Regions from separate parts of the Streptomyces sp. NPDC057743 genome, predicted to be linked through region 1. Evidence: riboswitches for the same ligand, from Rfam matches in the RefSeq annotation. Region 1 holds a riboswitch; each other region holds the start of a gene.

Region 1 (4,832 bases):
AGGTCGCCAAGACCATCTCCGGCGGCATCATCGACGAGAGCGCCGGCATCAGACCGGAAGTGATCTTCGCCGGCCTGGTCGGCGCCATCATCTGGAACCTCGTCACCTGGCTCGCCGGCCTCCCCTCCAGCTCCTCGCACGCCCTCTTCGGTGGTCTGATCGGCGCGACCCTGGTGTCCGTCGGCACCGGCGGGGTGCACGGCGAGGCCGTCGTGATGAAGGTCCTGATCCCGGCGGTGGCCGCGCCGTTCGTCGCGGGGCTCGCCTCGATGGCGGCGACCCGGCTCACCTACCGGCTGGCCCGCGGCCGCGACGAGGCCGACACCGCCAAGGGCTACCGCGCCGGGCAGATCGCCTCGGCGGCGCTGGTCTCGCTGGCCCACGGCACCAACGACGCGCAGAAGACGATGGGCGTGATCACCCTCGCGCTGATCACCGGCGGAGCCATCGCCCCGCACTCCGACCCGCCGATGTGGGTGATCGCCTCCGCCGGCATGGCCATCGCGCTCGGCACCTACCTGGGCGGCTGGCGGATCATCCGCACCATGGGCAAGGGCATCACCGACATCCAGCCGCCGCAGGGCTTCGCCGCCCAGACCGGCGCCGCGGCCACCATCCTGGCCTCCTCCCACCTCGGCTTCGCGCTCTCCACCACCCAGGTCTGCTCCGGCTCCGTGATGGGCTCCGGGCTCGGCCGCAAGGGCGGCGTGGTGCGCTGGTCCACGGCCGGCCGGATGGTCGTGGCCTGGGGGCTGACCCTGCCGGCCGCCGGCCTGGTCTCCGCCGGCGCCGCGTTCCTCGCCGACCAGGGCACCTGGGGCATCACGACGGTGACCGTCCTGGCGCTGGCGATCTGCGGCGGCATCTGGGCCGCCTCCCGGCGCAAGCCGATCGACCACACCAACGTCAACGAGGGTCCGGCGGTGGAGCCGGCGGGCGTCGTCACCACCGCGCTCCAGACCGTCTCGCCGCCCCCGGCGGGCACCCTCGCCCCGGCGGCCTCCGAGGCGGACGCGCTCGCCGTGCCCTCGCAGCGGGACGCCGCCGCCCCCGCCCAGCCCGCGACGGCCTCCTCCTGACCGCCCGGCCGCAGCAACCGAACTGACCCAAGGACCAAAGGACTACGCAATGCACATCGACTGGGCGGCTCTCGGCCAGGTCTTCGGCGTCACGCTCGCGGTGACGGTGGGAATCGTGGGCCTGTTCACCGTCGGCATCGTGGGCACCTCCCGTAAGCCGGCCGCGGACGGCGACGCGGCGGCGGCCTCCACGGCACCGGGCGCGGGGGCACGCGCCGGGGCGCTGGCGGCGTTCGCACTCTGCGCGGTGGCGGTGGCGTACGGGATCTATCTGATCGTCGCCGCCTGACAGTTGGCCGGCCGCGGGCCGGTAGCAGTGGACGGGGCGTCCGGAGGGCGCGGCACCAGCCGCGGCCGCCGGGCGCCCCGTTGGCGTGGGGTGCGGTAGACCGGTAGACCGGCCAAGCCGGCGGGCTGCCGGGCCGTCGGCCGTCGCGAAGGCCCGTTCCGCCGGGCGGCGTTCGGGGCGGGCGGCGCGCGGGTTTGCAGGAGGGGCGCGGTGGGGTGGCGGGTGGGCGCCGGCGGCTGCCCTGTGGTCTTGGACACAGGACAGCCGGTGGGGCTGCGTCGCAGGTCAAGGGCGAGTTGACGGGCGTCGCGGGGCGTGGTGGACTGCCGGGGCCAATCGGCGACAGCAGAGGAAGTCCGGTGCGAATCCGGCGCGGTCCCGCCACTGTCACCGGGGAGCGCTCCTCCGACGAGGGCCACGGCCCGTACGCCACGTACGGGCGGGAAGGCCGGGGGTCGCGCCGATCCGGGAGCCAGGAGACTCTGGTCGCCGTCGCGTCGAGCCAGGGCGAGGACCCTGAGTGAGGACATACCACCATGCCTGGCTGCCCATCGAGAGCCTCATCGCCCGCTGCCGCAGGGCCCGTTCGGTGTCTGACGGCGGCCTGATCCGGTGCGCGGCGAACACGCGACATACGCGTGCGGCGCGGCCCTCGGCTTCCTCGGTGACCTGATCGCGGCGGATCCGCGGCGCGGCCATCCGGTGGCCGCGTTCGGCCGGGCCGCGGGCGCCCTCGAACGTCGACTGTGGCGCGACCACCGTGGTTACGGGGCGGCGCACGCGGTGGTGTGCGCGGGTGGCGCGGCCGCCGGCGCCGCGCTGTTGGCGCGCGCCGTGCGCCACCGTCCGGGCGCCCGGGCCGCGTTGACCGCGGCCGCGGTGTGGGCGGTGCTGGGCGGCACCTCGTTGGGCCGGGAGGCGCGCGCCGTGGGCGGTGCGCTGGACGTCGGTGATCTGGACGTGGCGCGGGAGCGGTTGCCGCATCTGTGTGGGCGCGACCCGCAGGCGTTGGACGGGCCGCAGATGGCCCGTGCGGTGGTGGAGTCGGTCGCCGAGAACACCTCGGACGCGGTGGTGGGCGCCCTGGTGTGGGGCGCGCTGGGCGGGGTGCCCGGACTGGTGGCGTTCCGTGCGGTGAACACCCTGGACGCGATGGTGGGTCACAAGTCGCCGCGCTACCGGCGGTTCGGCTGGGCCGCGGCCCGGCTCGACGACCTCGCCGGCTGGCCCGGCTCCCGGCTGACCGCGGCGCTGACGGTCCTCGCCGGACCGGATCGGCGCGGTGCGCTGCGGGCCTGGCGGGCGGACGGCGGGGCCCATCCGAGCCCCAACGCGGGCCCGGTGGAAGCCTCGTTCGCCGGTGCGCTGGGCGTCCGGCTGGGCGGCACGCTGGCGTACGGCGGACGGGTGGAGCACCGGCCGGTGCTCAACGGCGGGGCGCGGCCCCCGAAGGTCTCCGACGTGGAGCGGGCGGTGCGGCTCTCCCGGCGGGTGAGCGCGTTGGCGCTGGGTGTGACGGTGGCGGGACGGCTGGCGGCGGATGCCGTGCGGCGCCGCCGGGTGAACGGGAGGGTGCCCCGGTGAACGGGCGCGGGAAGACGGCCGGTGGGCTGCTGGTGGCCGGGACGACGTCCGACGCCGGCAAGAGCGTGGTGACGGCCGGCATCTGCCGCTGGTTGGTGCGGCAGGGCGTCAAGGTGGCGCCGTTCAAGGCGCAGAACATGTCGCTGAATTCGTTCGTGACCCGACAGGGCGCGGAGATCGGCCGGGCGCAGGCGATGCAGGCGGCCGCGGCCCGGGTGGAGCCGACCGCGCTGATGAACCCGGTGCTGCTCAAGCCGGGCAGCGACCGCAGCAGCCAGGTGGTGCTGTTGGGCAAGCCGGTGGGCGAGTTGAGCGCGCGTGGCTACCACGCGGGCCGGCAGGAGCAGTTGCTCGGCACCGTGACCGACTGTCTGGCGGAGCTGCGGCGCACCCATGACGCGGTGATCTGCGAGGGCGCGGGCAGCCCCGCCGAGATCAATCTGCGCCGCACCGACCTGGTCAACATGGGCCTGGCCCGGGCGGCGCGGATCCCGGTCGTGGTGGTCGGCGACATCGACCGCGGCGGGGTCTTCGCGTCGTTCTTCGGGACCATCGCGCTGCTGTCCAAGGAGGACCAGGCGCTGGTCGCCGGCTATCTCGTCAACAAGTTCCGGGGCGATGTGACGCTGCTGGAGCCGGGGTTGGAGATGCTGCGCGGGCTGACCGGGCGGGCGACCTACGGCGTGCTGCCGTTCGCGCACGGGCTGGGCATCGACGAGGAGGACGGCCTGCGCGTCTCGCTGCGCGGGGCCGTGCGGGAGTCGGTGGTGGCGCCGCCGGCGGGCGAGGACGTCCTGCGGGTCGCGGTCCCCGCGGTGCCGCTGATGTCCAACTTCACGGACGTGGACGCGCTGGCCGCCGAACCGGGCGTGGTGGTGCGGTTCGTGGACCGGCCCGAGGAACTGGTCGACGCGGACCTGGTGGTGCTGCCGGGAACCCGCGGGACGGTCCGGGCGCTGGCGTGGCTGCGCGAGCGCGGGCTGGCCGACGCGGTGGCCCGGCGGGCCGCCGAGGGCCGTCCGGTGCTGGGCATCTGCGGCGGCTACCAGATGCTCGGCGAGCGCATCGAGGACGACGTCGAGTCGCGGGCCGGGGCGGTCGACGGGCTGGGGCTGCTGCCGGTCCGGGTCCGTTTCGCGGTGGAGAAGACCCTCGCACGGCCGTCCGGCGTGGCGCTCAGCGAGCCGGTGGAGGGCTACGAGATCCACCACGGGGTGGCCCAAGTCCTGGGCGGGGACGCGGCGTTCATGTCCGACGGTCAGGGGAGGGACCTGGACGGCTGCCGGGTGGGCGCCGTGTGGGGCACGCACTGGCACGGCTCCCTGGAGAGCGACGGTTTCCGGCGGGCGTTCCTGCGGGAGGTGGCGCGGGCGGCCGGTCGGCGCTTCGTGCCGGCGCCGGACACCCGCTTCGGCGCGCTGCGCGAGGAGCAGTTGGACCGGCTGGGCGACCTGATCGAGGAGCACGCGGACACCGGGGCGCTGCTGCGGCTGATCGAGGAAGGGGTGCCGGAGGGGCTGCCGTTCGTGCCTCCGGGGGCGCCATGAGCTGGGGGCACACGGGGCGGGAACGGCGGGGAACACTTCAGGAGCGCAGCCGGCGAGGCGGAGGACTTAAGGCATGACAACGACGCAGAACCCGACCCGGCAGTACCCGTTCACCGCGGTCGTCGGCATGGACGACATGCGGCTGGGGCTCCTGCTGAACGCCATCTCGCCGGCCATCGGCGGGGTGTTGGTGCGGGGCGAGAAGGGCACCGCGAAGTCGACGATGGTGCGCGGGCTGGCGGAGCTGATGCCGGCGGTGGACGTGGTCGCCGGCTGCCGGTTCTCCTGTGCGCCGGCCGCACCGGACCCGGGCTGCCCCGACGGGCCGCACGG
Region 2 (4,832 bases), on a different contig from region 1:
GGTACGAGCCGTAGAAGAGCGGGTCGCCCTCGGAGAGCACCGCGACCGTGCGGCCGGCGTCGAGGTGGGCCGCGAGCCGCGCCGCCGCCGCCTCGTAGAACTCGTCCAGGGCGCCGCGGTAGCCGCCGGGGTGGTCGGTCGACTCGGTGGTGACCGGGTAGACCAGGGCCTCCTCGATGTGGTCCGGGCGGAGGTGCCGGGCGGCGATGGAGCGCGCGATGGAACGGCCGTGCCGGGCGCTGTGGTACGCCACCACATCGGCCTCGGCGATGACCTCCACCGCCCGCACGGTCATCAGGGACGGGTCGCCGGGGCCGAGGCCGACGCCGTAGAGGCGCCCGGTGTGCCGCGGGGGCTGCGCGGCCGGCTGGTCCGGCGCACCGCTGGGGGACTGCTGCTCGCTCACGCTCACTCTTCCTCGCTCGCCAGGGCGTTGAGCGCCGCCGCGGCCATGGCGCTGCCGCCGCGCCGCCCGCGCACCACGATGTGCTCCAGCTTCGACGGGTGGTCGATCAGCGCGTCCTTGGACTCGGCGGCGCCGATGAAGCCGACCGGTATGCCGAGGACGGCGGCGGGGCGCGGCGCCCCCTCCTCGATCATTTCGAGGAACCGGAAGAGGGCGGTGGGGGCGTTGCCGAAGGCGACCACGGCGCACTCCAGCTTGTCCCGCCACAGTTCGAGCGCGGCGGCGCTGCGCGTGGTGCCCATCCGGGCGGCCAGCTCCACAACGGCCGGATCGCCGAGGGTGCACAACACCTCGTTGTCCGCGGGCAGTCGCTTGCGGGTCACGCCGCTGGCCACCATGGTGGCGTCGCACAGGATCGGCGCACCGGCGCGCAGCGCGGCCCGGGCACTGGCCACGACGCCCGGGGTGAAGGCCAGATCGCGGACGAGATCGACCATGCCGCAGGCGTGGATCATGCGGACCGCGACCCGGCTGACGTCGGCGGGCAGTTCGGACAGGTCCGCCTCGGCGCGGATGGTGGCGAAGGACTGGCGGTAGATGGCCGCCCCGTCCTTTTCGTAGTCGAACGCGGTCACTGGAGCCTCGGGGTCGTGGGTTGTGGGGTGGAAGGGGGGTGTGGGGAGTCGGAGGGGGGTGCCAAGTCCCGTGATTCCGGGGTGGGTTCGGCCCCTTCGTGGGAAGCCGGGCCCGGCGGAGGTGTTTCACGTGAAACGGCGCCCTGCCGGGGCGTTTCACGTGAAACATCCTGTGGGGCAGGGGAGTTGGGGTGCACGGCGGTGGTGCGGTAGCCGTCGGGCGTCGCCAGGACGTCGGTCCAGGCGCCGTGCGGATGGCCGCAGCGCCGTGCGCAGCCCGACCAGTGGACGGGCGGGCCGACGGGCGGGGCGGGGGCGTCCGCCGGGACGGGCCGGCCCTCGGCGAGGGCGGCCGATGCGTCGCTTCGCACGTCCGTCAGGGACTTGGCGCAGCCGGGGAGGCCGGTGCAGGCGGTGACCCCGCGCCACGGGGAGGCCGGGTCGGTGACCAGACCGGCGGCGGCGAGCTCGCCCAGCCGTCCCTCCGCCGCGTCCGCCGGCAGGCCGGGGACGACGATGCCGCGCCAGGGCGTGAGGCGCAGCGCGCCGGAGCCGTCCACCGCGGCGACCTCGGCCAACAGCCGCCACTGGGCCGCGGTCAGCCGGCCGAGCGGCGCCAGGACCACCAGGGCGCGGCGGCCGTCCGGGCCCTCGACCGGGCCGGGGACGGTGGCATCGGCGTACGGCACCGTCGGCCGCGGGCCGGGCGTCTTCGCGTGCGCGACGGGCTCGGCGGGCTCGGCGGGCTCGGCGGGCTCGGCGGTGATGCCCGCGGCACGCAGCGCGCCGCGCACGTCATGGGCGGTGAGCGGTCGCGTGGCGGGGAGTTCGGTGACCCGCCAGGCGCCGCTGCCGCTCTCCGCCGCGACGGCCAGGAAGGTTTCGGCGGCGATCAGCGCCGCCCGCGGGACGTCGTCCGGCGCGATCCGCAGCGCCGCCGGGTCCGCGCCGACGCGGAGCAGCGCCCCGTACCCGGACGCCGCCCCCGGCGCGAACGCGGTGCCCGCCGGGGCCCGTCGGCCGGATTCTGCGAGCAAGGTCACATCGCCGCCGAGCCCCGCCACATCGCCCCGCCCGTCGTCCAGGACGAACAGAAAACGGCCCGAAAGGGCCGTCGCCGGCTCGCTCGCGCACAGCAGCGCATCCAGGCTCCGGGCCCACAACCGCACGTCGGAAGGGGTGTGGTGGTCCAGCCCGGCCAGCGGCGAGGCCAGCACGTTGCGGATCCGCTCATGACGTACCGACGGCAGCAGTCCGGCGTCGGCGAGGAGGGCGGCCAGGCGGCCGCCGCACCCGTCGGGCAGGCCGCGGAGTTCGACGTTGCCGCGGGAGGTGAGCGAGAGGTGCCCGTCGCCGAGGCGCTCTGCGGCGTACGCCAGCGCGCGGGCCTGCGATGCCGTCAAGTCCCCTGCCGGCAACCGGACTCGGGCCAGTTCGCCGTCGGCTGCGGAGTGCAGCCGCAGCGCTCCCGGGCAGGCGTCACCGCGGTCCCGCACGGGCGGTCCGGCCCGGTCGGGGCGTCGAGAGGGGGAGGGCGGCATGGCGGCGAGCATACCTACGCGTCGGATCCCGGAACCGTGGCGAGGGGGGCGCACGGGCGGCCCGTCCAGGCGCGCTCCCGCGGCTCGGCCGCAGCCCTTACTATGCAGGTCGGCGGGTCGGCTGACCCGCCGGACGCCAGCGACGGCGCCAAGGGAGGAAGCCCGGTGAGAATCCGGCGCGGTCCCGCCACTGTGAACCCGGCCACCGCCGGGTGAGCCAGGAACTCCCGCCGTCCATACGACCACCCGGGGCGTGGAATCCCCGAGGAAGGGCTGCGCCGTGATCCTGCTGCTGTCGACCTCCGACACCGATCTGCTCAGTGCCCGCGCGGCCACGGGACCCGTGCCGTACCGGCTCGCCAACCCCGCCCGCCTCGACGTCGCCGACCTCCCGGGACTGTTGGAGGGCGCGGACCTCGTCGTCGTCCGCCTGCTCGGCGGCATCCGCGCCTGGGAGGACGGCCTGGACGTGCTGCTGGCCGCGGACCAGCACCGCCCGGTCGTCGTCCTCACCGGCGAACAGGCCCCCGACGCCCAGCTGATGGAGGCGTCCACGGTCCCGGTCGGCATCGCTGCCGAGGCGCACGCCTACCTCGCGCACGGCGGTCCGGCCAACCTCGACCAACTGGCCCGGTTCCTCAGCGACACCGTGCTGCTCACCGGACACGGCTTCGAGCCGCCCGCGGCCGCGCCGTCCTGGGGCCCGCTGGAGCGCCCCGCCTCGGAGGCGACCGGCCCGACGGTGGCCGTGCTCTACTACCGCGCCCACCACATGAGCGGCAACACCCGCTTCGTCCACGACCTCTGCGACCGGATCGAGGAGGCCGGCGGCCGCCCGATGCCGCTCTTCGTCGCCTCGTTGCGCGCCCCCGAGCCGGAGTTGATCGAGGAGCTGCGCGCGGCCGACGCCCTGGTCACCACCGTCCTGGCGGCCGGCGGCACCAAGCCCGCCGGGGCGTCCGCGGGCGGCGACGACGAGTCCTGGGACGCCGGCGCGCTGGCCGCCCTGGACGTGCCGATCCTCCAGGCGCTCTGCCTGACCGGGTCGCGGGCCGACTGGGAGGCGAACGACGAGGGGCTCTCGCCGCTCGACGCCGCCTCGCAGATCGCGGTGCCCGAGTTCGACGGGCGGCTGATCACCGTGCCGTTCTCGTTCAAGGAGATCGACGAGGACGGCCTCCCGGTCTACGCCGCCGACCCTGAACGGGCCGCCCGGGTCGCCGGGATCGCCGTCCGGCACGCCCGGTTGCGGCACATCCCGGCCGCCGAGAAGCGGCTGGCGCTGGTGCTGTCGGCGTACCCCACCAAGCACTCCCGGATCGGCAACGCGGTCGGCCTGGACACCCCGGCCAGCGCCGTCGAGCTGCTGCGCCGCCTGGGGGCCGAGGGCTACGACTTCGGCACCGAGCCGGTCCCGGGGCTCGCGTCCGGCGACGGCGACGAGCTGATCTACGCCCTCATCGAGGCCGGCGGCCACGACCAGGAGTGGCTGACCGAGGAGCAGTTGGCCCGCAACCCGGTCCGGATACCGGCCGCCGACTACCGCCGCTGGTACGCCACGCTGCCGCAGGAGCTCCGGGACTCCGTGGAGGAGCACTGGGGCCCGCCGCCCGGCGAGATGTTCGTCGACCGCAGCCGGAACCCGGAGGGCGACATCGTGCTGGCCGCCCTGCGCCGCGGCAATCTGCTGATCCTCATCCAGCCGCCGCGCGGCTTCGGCGAGAACCCGATCGCGATCTACCACGACCCCGATCTGCCGCCCTCCCACCACTACTTGGCGGCCTACCGCTGGATCGCCACGCCCGCCGCCGACGGCGGCTTCGGCGCCGACGCCATGGTCCACCTCGGCAAGCACGGCAACCTGGAGTGGCTGCCCGGCAAGAACGCCGGCCTGTCCGCCGCCTGCGGCCCGGACGCGGCCCTCGGCGACCTGCCGCTGATCTACCCGTTCCTGGTCAACGACCCGGGCGAGGGCACCCAGGCCAAGCGCCGGGTGCACGCCACCCTCGTCGACCACCTCGTCCCGCCGATGGCCCGCGCCGACTCCTACGGCGACATCGCGCGCCTGGAGCAACTGCTCGACGAGTACGCCGCGATCTCCTCGATGGACCCGGCCAAGCTGCCCGCCATCCGCGCGCAGATCTGGACGCTGATCCAGGCCGCCAAGTTGGACCACGACCTGGGCCTGGAGGAGCGCCCGGAGGACGACGGGTTCGACGACTTCCTGCTGCACGTCGACGGCTGGCTCTG
Region 3 (4,832 bases), on a different contig from region 1:
CCAGTACATCACCGGAGCGCCCGCCAAGAAGGACGAGCGGGGCGTGGTGTACGCCGGCGACGCCAAGTTCGGCCCGGTCAACCCCGACCTGGCCAAGCACCGCGGCACGCCGCTGCTCGAACAGTCCGACTTCTTCGACTACTTGGGCATCCCGTACACCTTCCGCGACGGCACCGCCAAGCGGCCCGAGGCGGCCCGCTACCGCGCCGTCGACTGCTCCGGCTACATGCGGCTGGTCTTCGGCTACCGGGCCCGCTACCCACTGGCCCCCGCCGACGGGAAGGGCGACGGCCTGCCCCGCACCGCCAACGGGATGGGCCGCTCCCAACTGGGCGCCGAGATCATCCCGTTGTCCGGCCCGGCCCCCTGGTACGAGCGCCCGCAGAACATCGACGTGCTCCAGCCGGGAGACCTGGTCTTCTTCAAGATGGACCACCACACCGGCAACCGCCTGGACCACGTCGGCCTGTACCTGGGACCCGACACCGAGGGCCACAAGGTCTTCCTCTCCAGCCGCAAGGAGGTCAACGGCCCGACCATCGGCGACAAGGGCGGCGTGTCCCGGCTCGACGGCAACGGCTTCTACGCCCAGCTCCTGCGCAACGCCAAACGCCTGTGAGGCATGGGGCGTTGGGGCCGGCCCCTACGGGGCAGCGCGCTAGCTGATGGAGTGCGGGGACAGCGCCGTGAACCAGAGCAGGACGACGGTGGCGACGCCCATGATCGGGGTCAGTATCTCCGTCTCCACCTTGTTGCCGCTGTGCTTGATGAGGACGATCTCGTAGCGCGTCTTCAGCGGCCACAGCCACGGCGCGCCCATCTTCGTGATGGAGTCGCCGAGCAGGTGTGCCAGGCAGCCGAGCCCGATGGCGTACGGCAGCCAACCGGGCGCCGACGGGATGAACTTGGCGATGACCCCGGTCCCTATTCCGGCCATGGCGACGATCGTCGCCCAGGCGGAGAAGCCGTGGCCGGGCGGGCAGAGGTTGAGCGCGCGCACGGCGAGGGCCAGCAGGAAGAAGGTCATGCCCAGGGTGAAGGGCCGGCCCAGGTACGTCACGCCGGCCCAGCTGCCGACGGTCATCAGCACCACGAAGAACAGCGAGTGGGTGGCATGGCGGTGCCCGCCGGAGATCCAGGCCACGAACCGGCACAGGATCTTGGACACCGGGCCGAGGAAGTTGGCGATGGTGCCGTCGTGGTGGTCCAGGTCGGGCAGCAGCGCGGCGCCGGCGCACAGCACGGTGCCCATCAGGATCTCCTGGGGCATCAGGTGGGTGTGCATCAGCAGCGGGGGCAGGAACGGCGTGGTGCCCGCGAAGAGCAGCGCGCCGCTCACCGCATGCGAATGACCCATCATGGTGCGTCGTCCTCCCCGTATGTGGCGCGTCGTTGACGCGCCCTCAGCCACGGCGGAGACGGTACCAGCGCGATCACGGCGGTGGCGCCACGGGGCGGCGAGGCGCGACCGCGGGCGTTACCCGGCCCCGCCCCCTTCCAATCCCACCGGGCACTTGTCCCATCTCACCATCCGCATACTGGACGACGTCCGGCGTGCCGCGGCCCCGCCCCGTAGGGTGACCGGTGCAGCTGGTTCGCCCCGTCCGCCAGACGGGAGGCGTCGCAAGAGGGAACCCGGTGGGAATCCGGGACTGCCCCGCAGCGGTGAGCGGGAACGACCGCCGTCATACGCACTGGACCCACCCGGGCCTGGGAAGCGACGGCCACTAGGAGCCTCGGCACGACACGAGGCGCGCCCGCGAGTCCGAAGACCTGCCAACTGCCCGCGTACGGACGACCCGTGCGCGGAGTCCCGGTGACCTTCGAGGGCGGGTCGGGAGCGCTCCGGACACCGTCCGGGGCGCAGGCACCAGCCGGTGCCCGTGTCGCGCGCCATGCCATGCGCCGCGCCATACGGGTCGCCGCATCCGGTGCGTACCGTCACCCTTCGCGCGCTCGTCCCCGTCCCCGGGATCTCAGGGATTCATCTCGCGAAGGAGATCTCCGTGACCACCAAGTCCGCAGCCGCGGCAGCACGGGCCACCGTGTACGGCTACCCGCGCCAGGGCCGGCGCCGGGAGCTGAAGAAGGCCATCGAGGGCTACTGGAAGGGCAAGGTCACCGCGGACGCGCTGCGCGCCACTGCCGCGGAACTGCGCCGCACCACCTGGCAGGAGCTGGCCGACGCCGGCATCGACGAGGTCCCGACCGGCGACTTCTCGTACTACGACCACGTCCTGGACGCCAGCGTCATGGTCGGTGCGATCCCCGAGCGCCACCGCGCGGCCGTCGCCGCCGACCCGCTGGACGGCTACTTCGCCATGGCCCGCGGCGCCCAGGACGCCGCGCCCCTGGAGATGACCAAGTGGTTCGACACCAACTACCACTACCTCGTCCCCGAGTTGGGACCGGACACCGTCTTCTCGGCCGACTCCACCAAGCAGGTCACGGAATTCGGGGAGGCGCTCGCCCTGGGCCTGACCGCCCGGCCGGTCCTGGTCGGCCCGGTCAGCTACCTCCTGCTCGCCAAGCCCGCCCCCGGCGTGGCCGACGGCTTCGACCCGCTCACCCTCCTCGACCGGCTGCTGCCGGTGTACGCCGAGGTCCTCGCGGACCTGCGCGCGGCGGGCGCGCAGTGGGTGCAGCTCGATGAGCCCGCCCTCGTCCAGGACCGCACGCCGGCCCAACTGGACGCCGCGGAGCGCGCGTTCCGCTCCCTGGGTACCCTCGCCGACCGGCCCAAGCTGCTTGTCGCCTCGTACTTCGACCGGCTCGGCGACGCCCTCCCGGTGCTGGCCAAGACCCCCGTCGACGGGCTCGCGCTGGACTTCACGGAGGCGGCCGCCGGCAACCTCGACGCCCTCGCCGCCGTCGGCGGACTGCCCGGCAAGCGCCTGGTCGCCGGCGTCGTCAACGGCCGCAACATCTGGGTCAACGACCTGGAGCGGTCGCTGTCCGTGCTGGGCACGCTGCTGGGGCTGGCCGACCGGGTCGACGTGGCGGCCTCCTGCTCCCTGCTGCACGTCCCGCTCGACGCGTCGCTGGAGCGGGACATCGCGCCACAGATCCGGCGCTGGCTCGCCTTCGCCCGCCAGAAGACCGCCGAGCTGGTCACCCTCACCAGGGGCCTGACCCGCGGCACCGACGCCATCGCCAGCGAACTGGCCGCCAACCGCGCCGACCTGGCGTCCCGGGCCAGCTCCCCGATCACCCACGACCGGGCGGTGCGGGGCCGTACCGCGGCGGTCACCGAGGCCGACGCGCGCCGCTCCCAGCCGTACCCGGAGCGGGCCGCCGCCCAGCGCGCCCACCTCGGCCTGCCGCTGCTGCCGACCACCACCATCGGCTCCTTCCCGCAGACCGGCGAACTGCGGGCCGCCCGCGCCGACCTGCGCGCCGGCCGGATCGACACCGCCGGCTACGAGGAGCGCATCAAGACCGAGATCCACGAGGTCATCTCCTTCCAGGAGAAGACCGGCCTGGACGTCCTGGTGCACGGCGAGCCCGAACGCAACGACATGGTCCAGCACTTCGCCGAGCAGCTCACCGGCTACCTCGCCACCCGGCACGGCTGGGTCCAGTCCTACGGCACCCGCTACGTCCGCCCGCCGATCCTGGCCGGCGACATCTCCCGTCCCGAGCCCATGACGGTCCGTTGGACGACCTTTGCCCAGTCGCTCACCGAGCGCCCGGTCAAGGGCATGCTCACCGGCCCGGTCACCATGCTCGCCTGGTCCTTCGTCCGCGACGACCAGCCGCTCGGCGAGACCGCGCGCCAGGTCGCCCTCGCCCTGCGCGACGAGGTGCGCGATCTGGAGGCGGCCGGCACCTCCGTCATCCAGGTCGACGAGCCCGCGCTGCGCGAGACCCTGCCGCTGCGCACCGCCGACCGCCCCGCGTATCTGGCCTGGGCCACCGAGGCGTTCCGCCTCACCACCGCCGGGGTGCGTCCCGACACCCAGATCCACACCCACATGTGCTACGCCGAGTTCGGCGACATCGTGCAGGCCATCGACGACCTCGACGCCGACGTCATCAGCCTGGAGGCGACCCGCTCCCACATGCAGGTCGCCCGCGAACTCGCCGCCCACGGCTACCCGCGCGAGGCCGGCCCCGGGGTGTACGACATCCACTCGCCCCGGGTGCCGAGCGCGGAAGAGGCGGCGGACCTGCTCCGCATCGGCCTACGGGCCATCCCCGCCGAACGCCTCTGGGTCAACCCCGACTGCGGCCTGAAGACCCGCGACTGGCCGGAGGTCCGCGCCTCCCTCGAACACCTCGTCACCGCGGCCCGGACGGTACGCGCCGAGCTGTAGCCCGCACCCGCCGAAGGACGCGGAACGGCGCGCCCGCCCCGGCACTGGCCGGGGCGGGCGCGCTCCCACCGGACGTCATCTCGCCCCCCTGAGGGGGAAGTTGGTGCCGATCGGGAGTGACCGTGCGTGGGGCGGTCGGTCAGGAAGTGGGGCCGCTCCAGTAGGCGTCGTCCCACTCCATCGCGTCCGGCGTGAACTCGACCTCCATCCGGTCGGCCGCGTCCGCCGGCAGCGAGAAGGCGTACTTGCCCACGACCTCCTTGCCGGGCAGGACGTACCCGGTGATGACCTTCTGCCGCCCGCTCCCGTCGATCACCAGCTCCGCCGACGCACCCTTCGCGTCGTTGACGTCGGGCAGCCCGGTCTCGACGGAGATCCGCTTGCTGCTGGTGTTGACCACGGTGACGGTGACCTGGACGGCCTTGTTCCCCTTGGCGTGCCCGTGGGCGAACGCGTCCGGCTCGAACGGCTCGGGCTTGGCGACCGTGACCTTCAGCCCGTTCTCGAAGGTGTACG

Evidence for each region. Region 1 has a riboswitch for cobalamin ahead of ACFVFQ_RS02300 (cobalamin biosynthesis protein). Riboswitches for the same ligand answer to the same signal wherever they lie in the genome.
Region 2: another riboswitch for cobalamin. It lies ahead of cobN (cobaltochelatase subunit CobN); the one in region 1 lies ahead of ACFVFQ_RS02300 (cobalamin biosynthesis protein).
Region 3: another riboswitch for cobalamin. It lies ahead of metE (5-methyltetrahydropteroyltriglutamate--homocysteine S-methyltransferase); the one in region 1 lies ahead of ACFVFQ_RS02300 (cobalamin biosynthesis protein).

Annotation. Positions count from the first base shown of each region.
Region 1 covers NZ_JBHVJX010000002.1:53,458-58,289, forward strand. Annotated here, with positions in the region: gene ACFVFQ_RS02290 (anion permease) at 1-1,079, shown strand, start outside; gene ACFVFQ_RS02295 (hypothetical protein) at 1,129-1,368, shown strand; cobalamin riboswitch at 1,716-1,851, shown strand; gene ACFVFQ_RS02300 (cobalamin biosynthesis protein) at 1,981-2,952, shown strand; gene ACFVFQ_RS02305 (cobyric acid synthase) at 2,949-4,499, shown strand; gene ACFVFQ_RS02310 (putative cobaltochelatase) at 4,573-4,832, shown strand, end outside.
Region 2 covers NZ_JBHVJX010000004.1:283,844-288,675, reverse strand. Annotated here, with positions in the region: gene ACFVFQ_RS06620 (precorrin-2 C(20)-methyltransferase) at 1-412, opposite strand, end outside; gene ACFVFQ_RS06615 (precorrin-8X methylmutase) at 409-1,041, opposite strand; gene cobG (precorrin-3B synthase) at 1,038-2,594, opposite strand; cobalamin riboswitch at 2,678-2,830, shown strand; gene cobN (cobaltochelatase subunit CobN) at 2,863-4,832, shown strand, end outside.
Region 3 covers NZ_JBHVJX010000018.1:95,103-99,934, reverse strand. Annotated here, with positions in the region: gene ACFVFQ_RS21835 (NlpC/P60 family protein) at 1-619, shown strand, start outside; gene ACFVFQ_RS21830 (metal-dependent hydrolase) at 659-1,360, opposite strand; cobalamin riboswitch at 1,575-1,796, shown strand; gene metE (5-methyltetrahydropteroyltriglutamate--homocysteine S-methyltransferase) at 2,007-4,316, shown strand; gene ACFVFQ_RS21820 (DUF4190 domain-containing protein) at 4,456-4,832, opposite strand, start outside.